3 regions of the Thalassotalea agariperforans genome follow, and region 2 is predicted to be linked to each of the others. Evidence: predicted binding sites of a transcription regulator. Region 2 holds the regulator's gene; each other region holds the start of a gene.
What was found. The regulator FliA, encoded in region 2, starts transcription of late flagellar genes. The targets are predictions, from matches to a motif close to CTAAAGNTNNNNNNNNNNNNGCCGATA.
Positions count from the first base shown of each region.

Region 1: ACSLUO_RS13500 (flagellin N-terminal helical domain-containing protein) is a predicted target of FliA. The motif match lies at 1,331-1,357, and genes of this name have one in related genera.
Region 3: ACSLUO_RS11620 (flagellar protein MotY) is a predicted target of FliA. The motif match lies at 2,153-2,179, and genes of this name have one in related genera.

Region 1 is NZ_JBQMWH010000011.1:37,450-40,733, forward strand. It holds gene ACSLUO_RS13490 (flagellin N-terminal helical domain-containing protein) at 1-364, shown strand, start outside; gene ACSLUO_RS13495 (flagellin N-terminal helical domain-containing protein) at 466-1,287, shown strand; gene ACSLUO_RS13500 (flagellin N-terminal helical domain-containing protein) at 1,424-2,245, shown strand; gene ACSLUO_RS13505 (flagellar protein FlaG) at 2,331-2,813, shown strand; gene fliD (flagellar filament capping protein FliD) at 2,873-3,284, shown strand, end outside.
Region 2 is NZ_JBQMWH010000003.1:428,278-431,561, forward strand. It holds gene ACSLUO_RS07160 (MinD/ParA family protein) at 1-821, shown strand, start outside; gene ACSLUO_RS07165 (RNA polymerase sigma factor FliA) at 839-1,558, shown strand; gene cheY (chemotaxis response regulator CheY) at 1,604-1,987, shown strand; gene ACSLUO_RS07175 (protein phosphatase CheZ) at 2,029-2,775, shown strand; gene ACSLUO_RS07180 (chemotaxis protein CheA) at 2,791-3,284, shown strand, end outside.
Region 3 is NZ_JBQMWH010000008.1:43,251-46,534, reverse strand. It holds gene ACSLUO_RS11625 (M1 family metallopeptidase) at 1-1,099, opposite strand, end outside; gene ACSLUO_RS11620 (flagellar protein MotY) at 1,247-2,119, opposite strand; gene rnt (ribonuclease T) at 2,288-2,986, shown strand; gene pgm (phosphoglucomutase (alpha-D-glucose-1,6-bisphosphate-dependent)) at 3,175-3,284, opposite strand, start outside.

The DNA.
Region 1 (3,284 bases), on a different contig from region 2:
CGGCGGGCAAAAAATAACAATTTCTATTACTCAAGATTTTGATGCTATTTCTATTTTGACAACAAGTACTGATATTTCTTCGGCAACAGCAGCTTCTACAGCGATAGGGTTAATTGATGATGCGTTAGTATCGGTAAATACCGTACGTGCTGATTTAGGTGCGAAACAAAACCGTTTTGCTTCTATTATTCGTAGTAATGATAATACTGCGCAAAACTTGTCTGCATCACGTTCACGTATTGAAGATACTGATTATGCTTCAGAAAGTGCTGCTTTAGCTAAAAGTTCAGTATTACAGCAGGCGGCAAGTTCAATGCTAGCGCAAGCTAATCAGCAGCCGCAAATAGCATTATCTCTTTTATAAAAAATTAAAGTTTTTATAAATAGATCCGATACAAGATTAAAGAGGCTCTTTTAGGGGGCCAATCTTAACAAGATTAGGGTATCTTCCCAGAGGAAAACATCATGGCTTTAGTAGTAAATAGTAATATTCAATCATTGAACTCACAGCGTCAGCTACAAAATTCAACTAATTCATTAGCAACTAATTTTGAGCGTTTATCATCAGGTAAACGCATTAATAGTGCTAAAGATGATGCGGCTGGTTTGCAAATTTCAAATCGTTTAACAGCGCAAATTAATGGTTTAAATCAAGCATCGCGTAACGCAAATGATGGTGTTTCTTTGGCGCAAACAGCTGAAGGGGCATTAGATGAATATACCAACACATTACAACGGATGCGTACATTAGCTGTGCAATCGGCGAATGGCTCAAACAGTCAAGCAGATAGAACGGCTTTGAATGCTGAGTTTTCTGAATTAGAATTAGAATTAACGCGTATTTCTGAACAAACATCATTTGCTGGTGAAAATTTATTGGATGGTTCATATACCGGTAAAGCTTTTCAAATTGGTGCTGATGGCGGGCAAGCAATTAGTATCAACATTACGCAAGATTTTGATGCCGCTCAGATCTTATCTACGGCCACAGTACATGTTTCATCAGCAGTAGCCGCAACCTCGGCAATTAGTTTGATTGATAATGGCTTAGTGAAAGTTAATACGGTACGAGCTGATTTAGGTGCCAAGCAAAACCGTTTTTCTTCAATTATTCGTAGTAATGATAATACCGCACAAAACTTATCAGCATCACGTTCACGTATCGAAGATACTGACTATGCATCTGAAAGTGCAGCATTAGCGAAAAGCTCAGTGTTACAACAAGCGGCGAGCTCAATGTTAGCTCAGGCTAACCAACAGCCGCAAATAGCATTATCTTTGTTATAAAAAACTATTTTAAAGCGGTTATAAATACCGCTTTAAAAATTTATTAAAGTTTTTAAGTAAAGTGTCGATAAATATTTAAGTAAGTTTTTGCAGTAGATAACTGCATAGATAGGGAAAAATCCCAGAGGCGAACATCATGGCTTTAGTCGTAAATAGTAATATTCAATCCTTGAATTCTCAACGTCAGCTGCAAAATTCAACTAATTCTTTGGCAAGCAATTTTGAACGTTTGTCGTCTGGTAAACGCATAAATAGTGCAAAGGACGATGCCGCAGGATTACAAATATCAAATCGTTTAACAGCGCAAATCAATGGCTTGAATCAAGCGTCACGTAATGCCAATGATGGTGTATCTTTGGCTCAGACGGCTGAAGGTGCGTTAGATGAGTATACTAATACGCTTCAGCGTATGCGTACTTTAGCGGTGCAATCTGCAAATGGTTCAAATAGTCAGGCAGATAGAACGGCTTTGAATGCTGAATTTACGGAATTAGAAACAGAATTGACACGTATTTCTACGCAAACCTCTTTCGCTGGCGAAAACTTATTAGACGGTAGCTATATCGATAAAGACTTCCAAATTGGTGCTGATGGCGGTCAAGTTATTACGATTTCTGTGGGGACAAACTTTGCGTCATATAGTGTATTAACTACTTCAACAATTAATGTATCTTCAGCAACAGCGGCTTCTACAGCTATTGGTTTAATTGATGACGGCTTAGTTACTGTGAATACGGTTCGTGCTGATTTAGGTGCGAAGCAAAACCGTTTTGCTTCAATTATTCGAAGTAATGATAATACAGCACAAAACTTATCAGCGTCACGTTCACGTATTGAAGACACTGATTATGCAGCAGAAAGTGCGGCATTAGCAAAAAGCTCAGTATTACAACAAGCGGCAAGTTCAATGTTAGCGCAGGCTAATCAGCAACCGCAGATAGCATTGTCATTATTGTAAGGTTAAGCGAATAATCGACAAAATAATGACACTCAAGGCTTGAGTGTCATTTTCGTTTAAAATATTTACTGATTGGAGGTATCACATGACAGTTAAGATTATTAAAGATAATCCAATACAGTTGGTTGACGATTTTCCCCAGCGTAATCAAAATCATCCTATTGAAAGTGAAAAACTGAAATCGGTTGATAAGTTGGCGAATGATGCTGTTGAACAAGGTACTTTAGCTGTTGATGTTAATAAAAAAGCAGAAATAGCATTTGGTCATGTTCTGCAAAATGATAAAACAAAAGAAAATAAATCAGATGCTGAGTTACAGGCTGAGTCAGAACTAATTTCTGATGCGATGAAAACCATTTCTGAATTTATTAGTATGCCGGTTCGAACGGTAAACTTTACCCAAGATGATGGTTCTGAAAAAACGGTGATCAAAATTTACGATTCAGCGAGTAACGAATTAATAAAACAATTTCCATCAGAAGAAATTTTGCTAATAGCTCAGCGCATTGTTGAACTACAGCAAGATATTAGTCAAAAAACTGGTATACTTCTTGATGAAAGTATTTAAATTATTAGAATAGATACAGTCATTAACTTATACTAAGCTGTATTATGAGGTGACAGGTTATGAATATTACGCAAGCGGGTATTGGTTCAGGTTTAGATTTAGAATCTATTATCGAAGCTTTTATTACAGCGGAATCTGTGCCTACTGAAATACGCCTCCAAGAAAAAGAAGAACGAACACGTACTGAGCTTTCAGGCTTAGGAAGTTTTAAATCAGCCTTATCTCAATTCCAATCTGTTTTAAAAAAACTGGATACAATTGACGAGTTTAACCAACAAACTGTCACGACCAGCGATGAAAATATCTCAGTAACAACTAACGGTTATGCTACAGACGGTAGCTTTGATGTTGAAGTGTTACAACTTGCTGCGGCCACCAAAATACAAACTACCAATTTTGCAGGTGGCTCAACGTCAACCGTTGGTGCGGGTACCTTAACGTTTGCTTCCGCTAACGGTGATACGTTTGATG
Region 2 (3,284 bases):
TAAGAAAAATGCAAGGCTTACAAAAAATTAAAGTCATCGCCGTTTCAGGCGGCAAGGGTGGTGTCGGCAAAACTAACGTTTCACTCAACACAGCTATCGCTTTAGGACAAATGGGAAAACGCGTTTTAGTACTAGATGCCGATTTAGGCTTAGCTAACGTGGATGTTATGTTAGGTTTACGCGTGCAACGTAATCTTTCGCATGTTATCTCTGGTGAATCTGAGTTAGACGATATTATTATTGATGGCCCAGCTGGTATAAAGATCATTCCTGCGACCTCAGGCACGCAATCTATGGTGGATTTAACGCCGTCAGAGCATGCCGGTTTAATTCGTGCTTTTAGTGATATGCAAACTCAATTTGATGTTCTTGTCGTTGATACTGCCGCCGGTATTTCAGACATGGTATTAAGTTTTGCACGTGCCGCCCAAGATGTGATGTTAGTGGTGTGTGATGAACCAACCTCAATTACTGACTGTTACGCATTAATGAAGCTACTTAGCCGTGATCATGGTGTGTTTAAATTTAAAGTTGTTGCTAATATGGTTAGAAGCCCAAGAGAAGGGCAGCAACTTTTTGCTAAATTGACGAAAGTTACTGATAGGTTTTTAGATGTCGCTTTAGAGTTAGTCGGCGTTGTACCTTTTGATGAAAATATTCGAAAATCCGTTCGTAAACAACAAGTGATCGTAGAAGCATTTCCCGATTCACCAGCAGCTAAAGCCTTTAAAGCCTTAGCCAAAAATGTCATGGAATGGCCAATCCCGCATCAACCCTCTGGTCATTTAGAATTCTTTATAGAACAGTTACTTGAAAAATAACGTTTAGCGGAGCTCATGTGGTAAAAGCTAATGCATACAATATACAGCAAGACAAAACGGCGTTGCTTGAGCAGCATACCGTTTTAGTTAAACGTATTGCTTACCATTTACTCGCTCGTCTACCTGCCAGTGTTCAAGTTGATGATTTAATTCAAGCCGGTATGATCGGTTTATTAGAAGCTTCCAATAATTTTGATATGAGCAAAGGTGCCAGTTTTGAGACCTTTGCTGGTATTCGTATTCGTGGCTCAATGCTTGATGAAATAAGGCGTGGCGACTGGACTCCGCGTTCGGTTCATAAGAATAGCCGTATGGTTACAGAAGCAATAAAAACCTTAGAAGCAGAATTAGGCCGTGATGTTTCTGATAGTGAAGTTGCTGAAAAACTTGATATTTCGTTAAATGAATACCATCATATTCTTAACGAAGTAAGTACAGGTAAAATAATAGGAATAGATGATCTAGGTGTAAATGAAGATGCTATCCATTTTGATGATGATGCTCAGCATGATGATCCATATCAAAACATTGAACATAGTATTTTCAAAAAAGCCTTAACTGATTGTATTTCTTCTTTACCTGAGCGAGAAGCTTTAGTACTGTCGTTATATTACGATGAAGAATTAAACTTACGGGAAATTGGTCAAGTACTTGATGTCAGTGAATCAAGAGTTAGCCAAATTCATAGCCAAGCGATGCATCGTGTAAAAGCACGTATGCAATCTTGGCAAAATTGAGTAAAATAAATATATTAGTTTTAAATTAAATCGCCGGAGGGTGTCTTGGATAAAAACATGAAAGTGCTTGTTGTTGATGATTTTTCAACTATGAGACGTATAGTAAAGAATTTATTACGTGATTTAGGTTTCACTAACATTCAAGAAGCTGATGACGGTAGTACTGCGTTACCTATGCTGCAGGGTGGTGACTTTGATTTTGTTGTAACTGATTGGAACATGCCTGGAATGCAAGGTATCGACTTATTAAAAGCAATAAGAGCAGATGCAAGTTTATCGCATATTCCTGTTTTAATGGTGACAGCAGAAGCTAAAAAAGAGCAAATTGTTATGGCTGCTCAAGCTGGGGTTAATGGCTATATTGTTAAGCCTTTTACCGCTGCAACGTTAAAAACGAAGCTTGACAAAATCTTTGAACGTTTAGCTTAGTTTTGACTAAGTTAAACGGCTCAATGCATAGGAGTCGATGAATGAGTAGCCATGTCTCTTTAGAGCAGGCGAAGTTGCTAGTTGAATATTTAGAAAACGGTCAGCAAGACAAGGCTGATGAATTAGTTGCTAAAATTCAAAATCCTATCAATACAGTATTGTTTGCTGAAATAGGTAAGTTAACTCGCCAATTACATGACTCGTTGATGAATTTTCAGCTAGATTCACGTCTTAATGATTTGGCGACAGCTGATATTCCTGATGCGAAAGAACGGCTTAATTATGTTATTAGCCGAACAGAAGATGCGGCTAATAAAACCATGGATGCGGTAGAGTCTATTTTCCCCGTTGTCGATAAAATTCAAGAGCAAGTTACTAAGGTTATGCCTCAGTGGCAGTCATTGATGCGAAATGAAATCGATCTCCCTGGTTTTAAAGGTTTGTGCCATGATTTAGATGCATTTATTGTTACTACTAATGCTGAAACAAAGCATATGCATTCATTAATGACGGATGTCTTAATGGCGCAAGACTTTCAAGATTTAACTGGTCAGGTTATTCGTAAAGTTATTGATTTAGTTAGAGAAGTTGAAGATAGCTTGATTAATATGCTAACGGCGTTTGGTATCAGTCAAGGTGATACGCCTGATGGATCTTCAAAAACCAAATCAGCACCAAAAGTGGGTGATAACTTGGTAGAAGGTCCGATAGTAAATAAAGAAGAACGTGATGATGTTGTTGCCGACCAAGATGATGTCGACGATTTACTTTCAAGCTTAGGGTTTTAAGAGGAATGACAGCGTATGTCTTATGAAGCAGATGAAGAAATTCTTCAGGATTTTTTAATCGAAGCTGGTGAAATACTAGAAACTTTATCCGAACAACTCGTGGAATTAGAAAACGATCCTGATAATGCTGAGTTACTCAATGCTATTTTTAGAGGTTTTCACACAGTTAAAGGCGGCGCTGGATTTTTAGCTTTAAATAACTTAGTTGACGTTTGTCATGGCGCAGAGAATATCTTTGATATTTTAAGAACTAACCAGCGTTCAGTTACCGCTGAATTAATGGATGTGATTTTACAAGCGCTTGATACTATCAATGAAATGTTTGCTCTAGTACAAAATAGAGAAGAAACTGAACCGGCTGATCCTGCGCTATTAAATGAATTACACCGTTTAAGTGTGCCAGAATCTCAAGATGCAGCTGCTGAACCAGAACCTGAAGTTGTTGCTGAACCTGCTATCACGGCGTCACCAGAAGAGCCTACTTCTAATTCGGCAAGTTCAGATGAAAT
Region 3 (3,284 bases), on a different contig from region 2:
CTCGCTCAGTACCAAACACCGCTTCCATAATGCGATTTTCCACATACGAGGTAAAACCTTCATTAAGCCATAAATCACGCCAAGTTTGGTTAGTTACTAAATTACCTGACCATGAATGGGCTAATTCATGAGCAATTAAATTAACTAAACTTTTATCGCCAGCAATAACAGTTGGTGTAATAAAAGAAAGTCGAGGATTTTCCATACCACCATAAGGAAAACTCGGTGGTAAAATAAGTAAATCGTAACGGCCCCAGCGATACTCTCCAAAAAGTTTCTCTGTAACATCGATCATCGCTTGAGTATCATTAAATTCATTGACAGCAGCATCTAAATATTTAGCTTCGGCATAAACGGCTGTTTGCTCACTCATGGCTTTAACTTCTAAGTCACCAACCGCGAGTGCAATTAAATAAGCGGGAATAGCTTGTGGCATTGAAAAATAATAATCACCATCTTTAGGCGTGTCAGGTTCATTATTAGCACTCATTACTGCAAGTAAATTTTTATCTGTTGTGATCCTTGCTTGATAAGTCATCCTAACACTGGGAGTATCTTGAATTGGTATCCAAGAGCGGGCATGGATTGGCTGATTTTGGCTATAAACAAAAGGATACTGCTTACCTGCCGTTTGTTGTGACGTTAACCATTGTAAACCGGAAGCCTGTGGCTTAGTTTGATAATATACTCTCACTTTCTCTGCTTGTTCACTTAACTTAATGGTTAACTTTGAACCTAAAACGTCATCGCGCTCAGCTAAATGAAAAGTGCTACTTTGCCAGCTTCCTTTTGGCGATTGACTCATCACTGATTTAATATCTAGATCACGGGTATCTAATATCAAAGTAGCTGTTTTTTTGTTATCACGATCACGCCATGTTAAAGATAAATCAGCAAAACCCGAAAATTGCTGTCTGTTGAAATCAACAGCTAAATCTAAATAAAGGTGATGGACACTCACTTGCTGATAATTAGCATAAGTATATTCATCAACGAGGGAGTCAACTGGTTGCGCTATTACGCTAGTGTTAAAACCAATCGCTAACAAACATACTAGACTAAATTGACGAATGACGGATACAAGGACGTGAGCAAACATAAATTCCCTACTTGGTTAAAATACAACAAAAATTAAGCATAACCATTCTAACAAAATGTTCAAAGTTATATCTAAAAAATTCACTAAATAAAAACAATAAAGGCCTGTAAAAACAGGCCTTTATATAAACATTTTTGTTTTTTAAATTTACGGTTTATCCATGCGAATAACAACACGTCTGTTTTGGCCTCGGCCTAAAACGGTATCATTCGATGCAATATGGCGTTTTTCACCATAACCTTTGGCTTCAATACGTGAAGGATCAATACCGCTAGCTAATAAATGTTCTTTAATTTTATTAGCGCGTTTAACCGATAATTCATAGTTTGGCCAACGACCGCCATAACTGTCAGTGTAGGCATCAACCAATACCAATTCTAATTCTGGGTCTAAACTTAAATATTCAGTGATCATCGCAATTCGTTTTTTAGACGCTTTAGTTAATTGATCACTGTTAGATTGGTAATTAAGAACAGTGTAAGCAATATCTTCAAAATTATAATTTAATAAATTACCTACACAGCTAACAAATTCTTTGTACGCTTTCGAAAATCGGGCTGGCGACAAACCAACAGAAATTTTATCGTCATCATCATACCAATCATCATAATAAAATTGTGGATTCATGCCTTGCTCTAATTCACTTAACATGGTCCAAGCAATTTTTTTCGGTAAACTTGGTGAATATTGTTTATGCAATTTCATATCCGCCAATGTGCGATCGATTTTACCGGGCTTCCAACTAGGATTAACCGAGCGAACTTCGGCAAGTGAATAAGAATCAGGTAGTCGTAACATGTCTAATTCAAAGTTCATGTTCATTTGACGACTGGCGCTACTAGAAAAGCGCGCTTCACCATAGTTAGGTATTTGATGCGATAAAGTGCAAGACAAACGAGATGACTCTGAAACTTGCCATTTCGATTCTTCTAAATCCGCCTGATACTGACGAATATTAGCATGCGTAGGCAAAGCTAAAAACGACGTTAATGCGGTTACTAATAAAATATAATGTTTCATAAAATCGAAAGTATTAATTGATGTCTTAAGTAATATCGACAAATTGCTAAATAACTTTATCGCTTTTTTATAAAAATAACACTTTTTAACGATTTATGCGAAAGAGTGTTTAAGAAAAGTGTCATTTTCTGAGATAATTACCCTATCAAACGCTAATGAAATAATTTAATGACTGACGTAATATCTCCATCAACTCCACAAACTAAAGATAAATCAACAGATAAAACCCTTTTTGCACAACGCTTTCGTGGTTATTTTCCTGTGGTAGTTGACGTAGAAACCGCAGGCTTTAATGCCACAACCGACGCTTTATTAGAAATTGCCGCAACTACATTAAGTTTAGATGAAAACACCGGACAATTTTCATTAGACGAAACCATACATTTTAATGTTGAACCTTTTGAAGGAGCTAACTTAGAGCCTTCTGCCCTCGCTTTTACTGGTATCGACCCAAGCAATCCTTTACGTGGTGCTGTTAATGAAGATGAAGTATTAAAAGAAACCTTTAAATTTATCCGTAAAAAAATGAAAGCCGCAGGTTGTCAACGCGCTATCATGGTAGCGCATAATGCTTCTTTTGATTTAGGTTTTGTTAATGCAGCCACTGAACGTTGTCATATAAAAAGAAGCCCATTCCACCCTTTTGTTAGTTTTGATACGGCAACACTTTCTGGCTTAGCTTTAGGGCAAACGGTATTAGCCAAAGCTTGCCTAGCCGCTAACATTGGCTTTGATAATCAAGAAGCACATAGCGCGTTATACGATACCGAAAAAACCGCCGAGTTATTTTGTTATATCGTTAACAAGTGGCAAACACTTGGAGGCTGGCCTTTACCCGCTGAAAATGATGACACAAATAGCGAATAACTTAGCTAAATACTTAACTAAATACTTAACTAAAGTAACAATGCCTTAAATTCAGCGAAGATAATACCTCACTAACAAAAAAGCCAGTCGCATGACTGGCTTTTTATGTTAAATTTCAATCTACTAGCTGTATATCATACTTATAGCTTGTAACTTTTAACTTGTGGCTTATAACTTGTCGCTTGTAACTATAAGCCAGCGTTTTTAAATACCGCTGATACAATCTCTTGCGCTTCACTGATAATTAGCTCTAAATGCTTAGTATCAATAAAACTTTCCGCATAAATTTTATAAATTT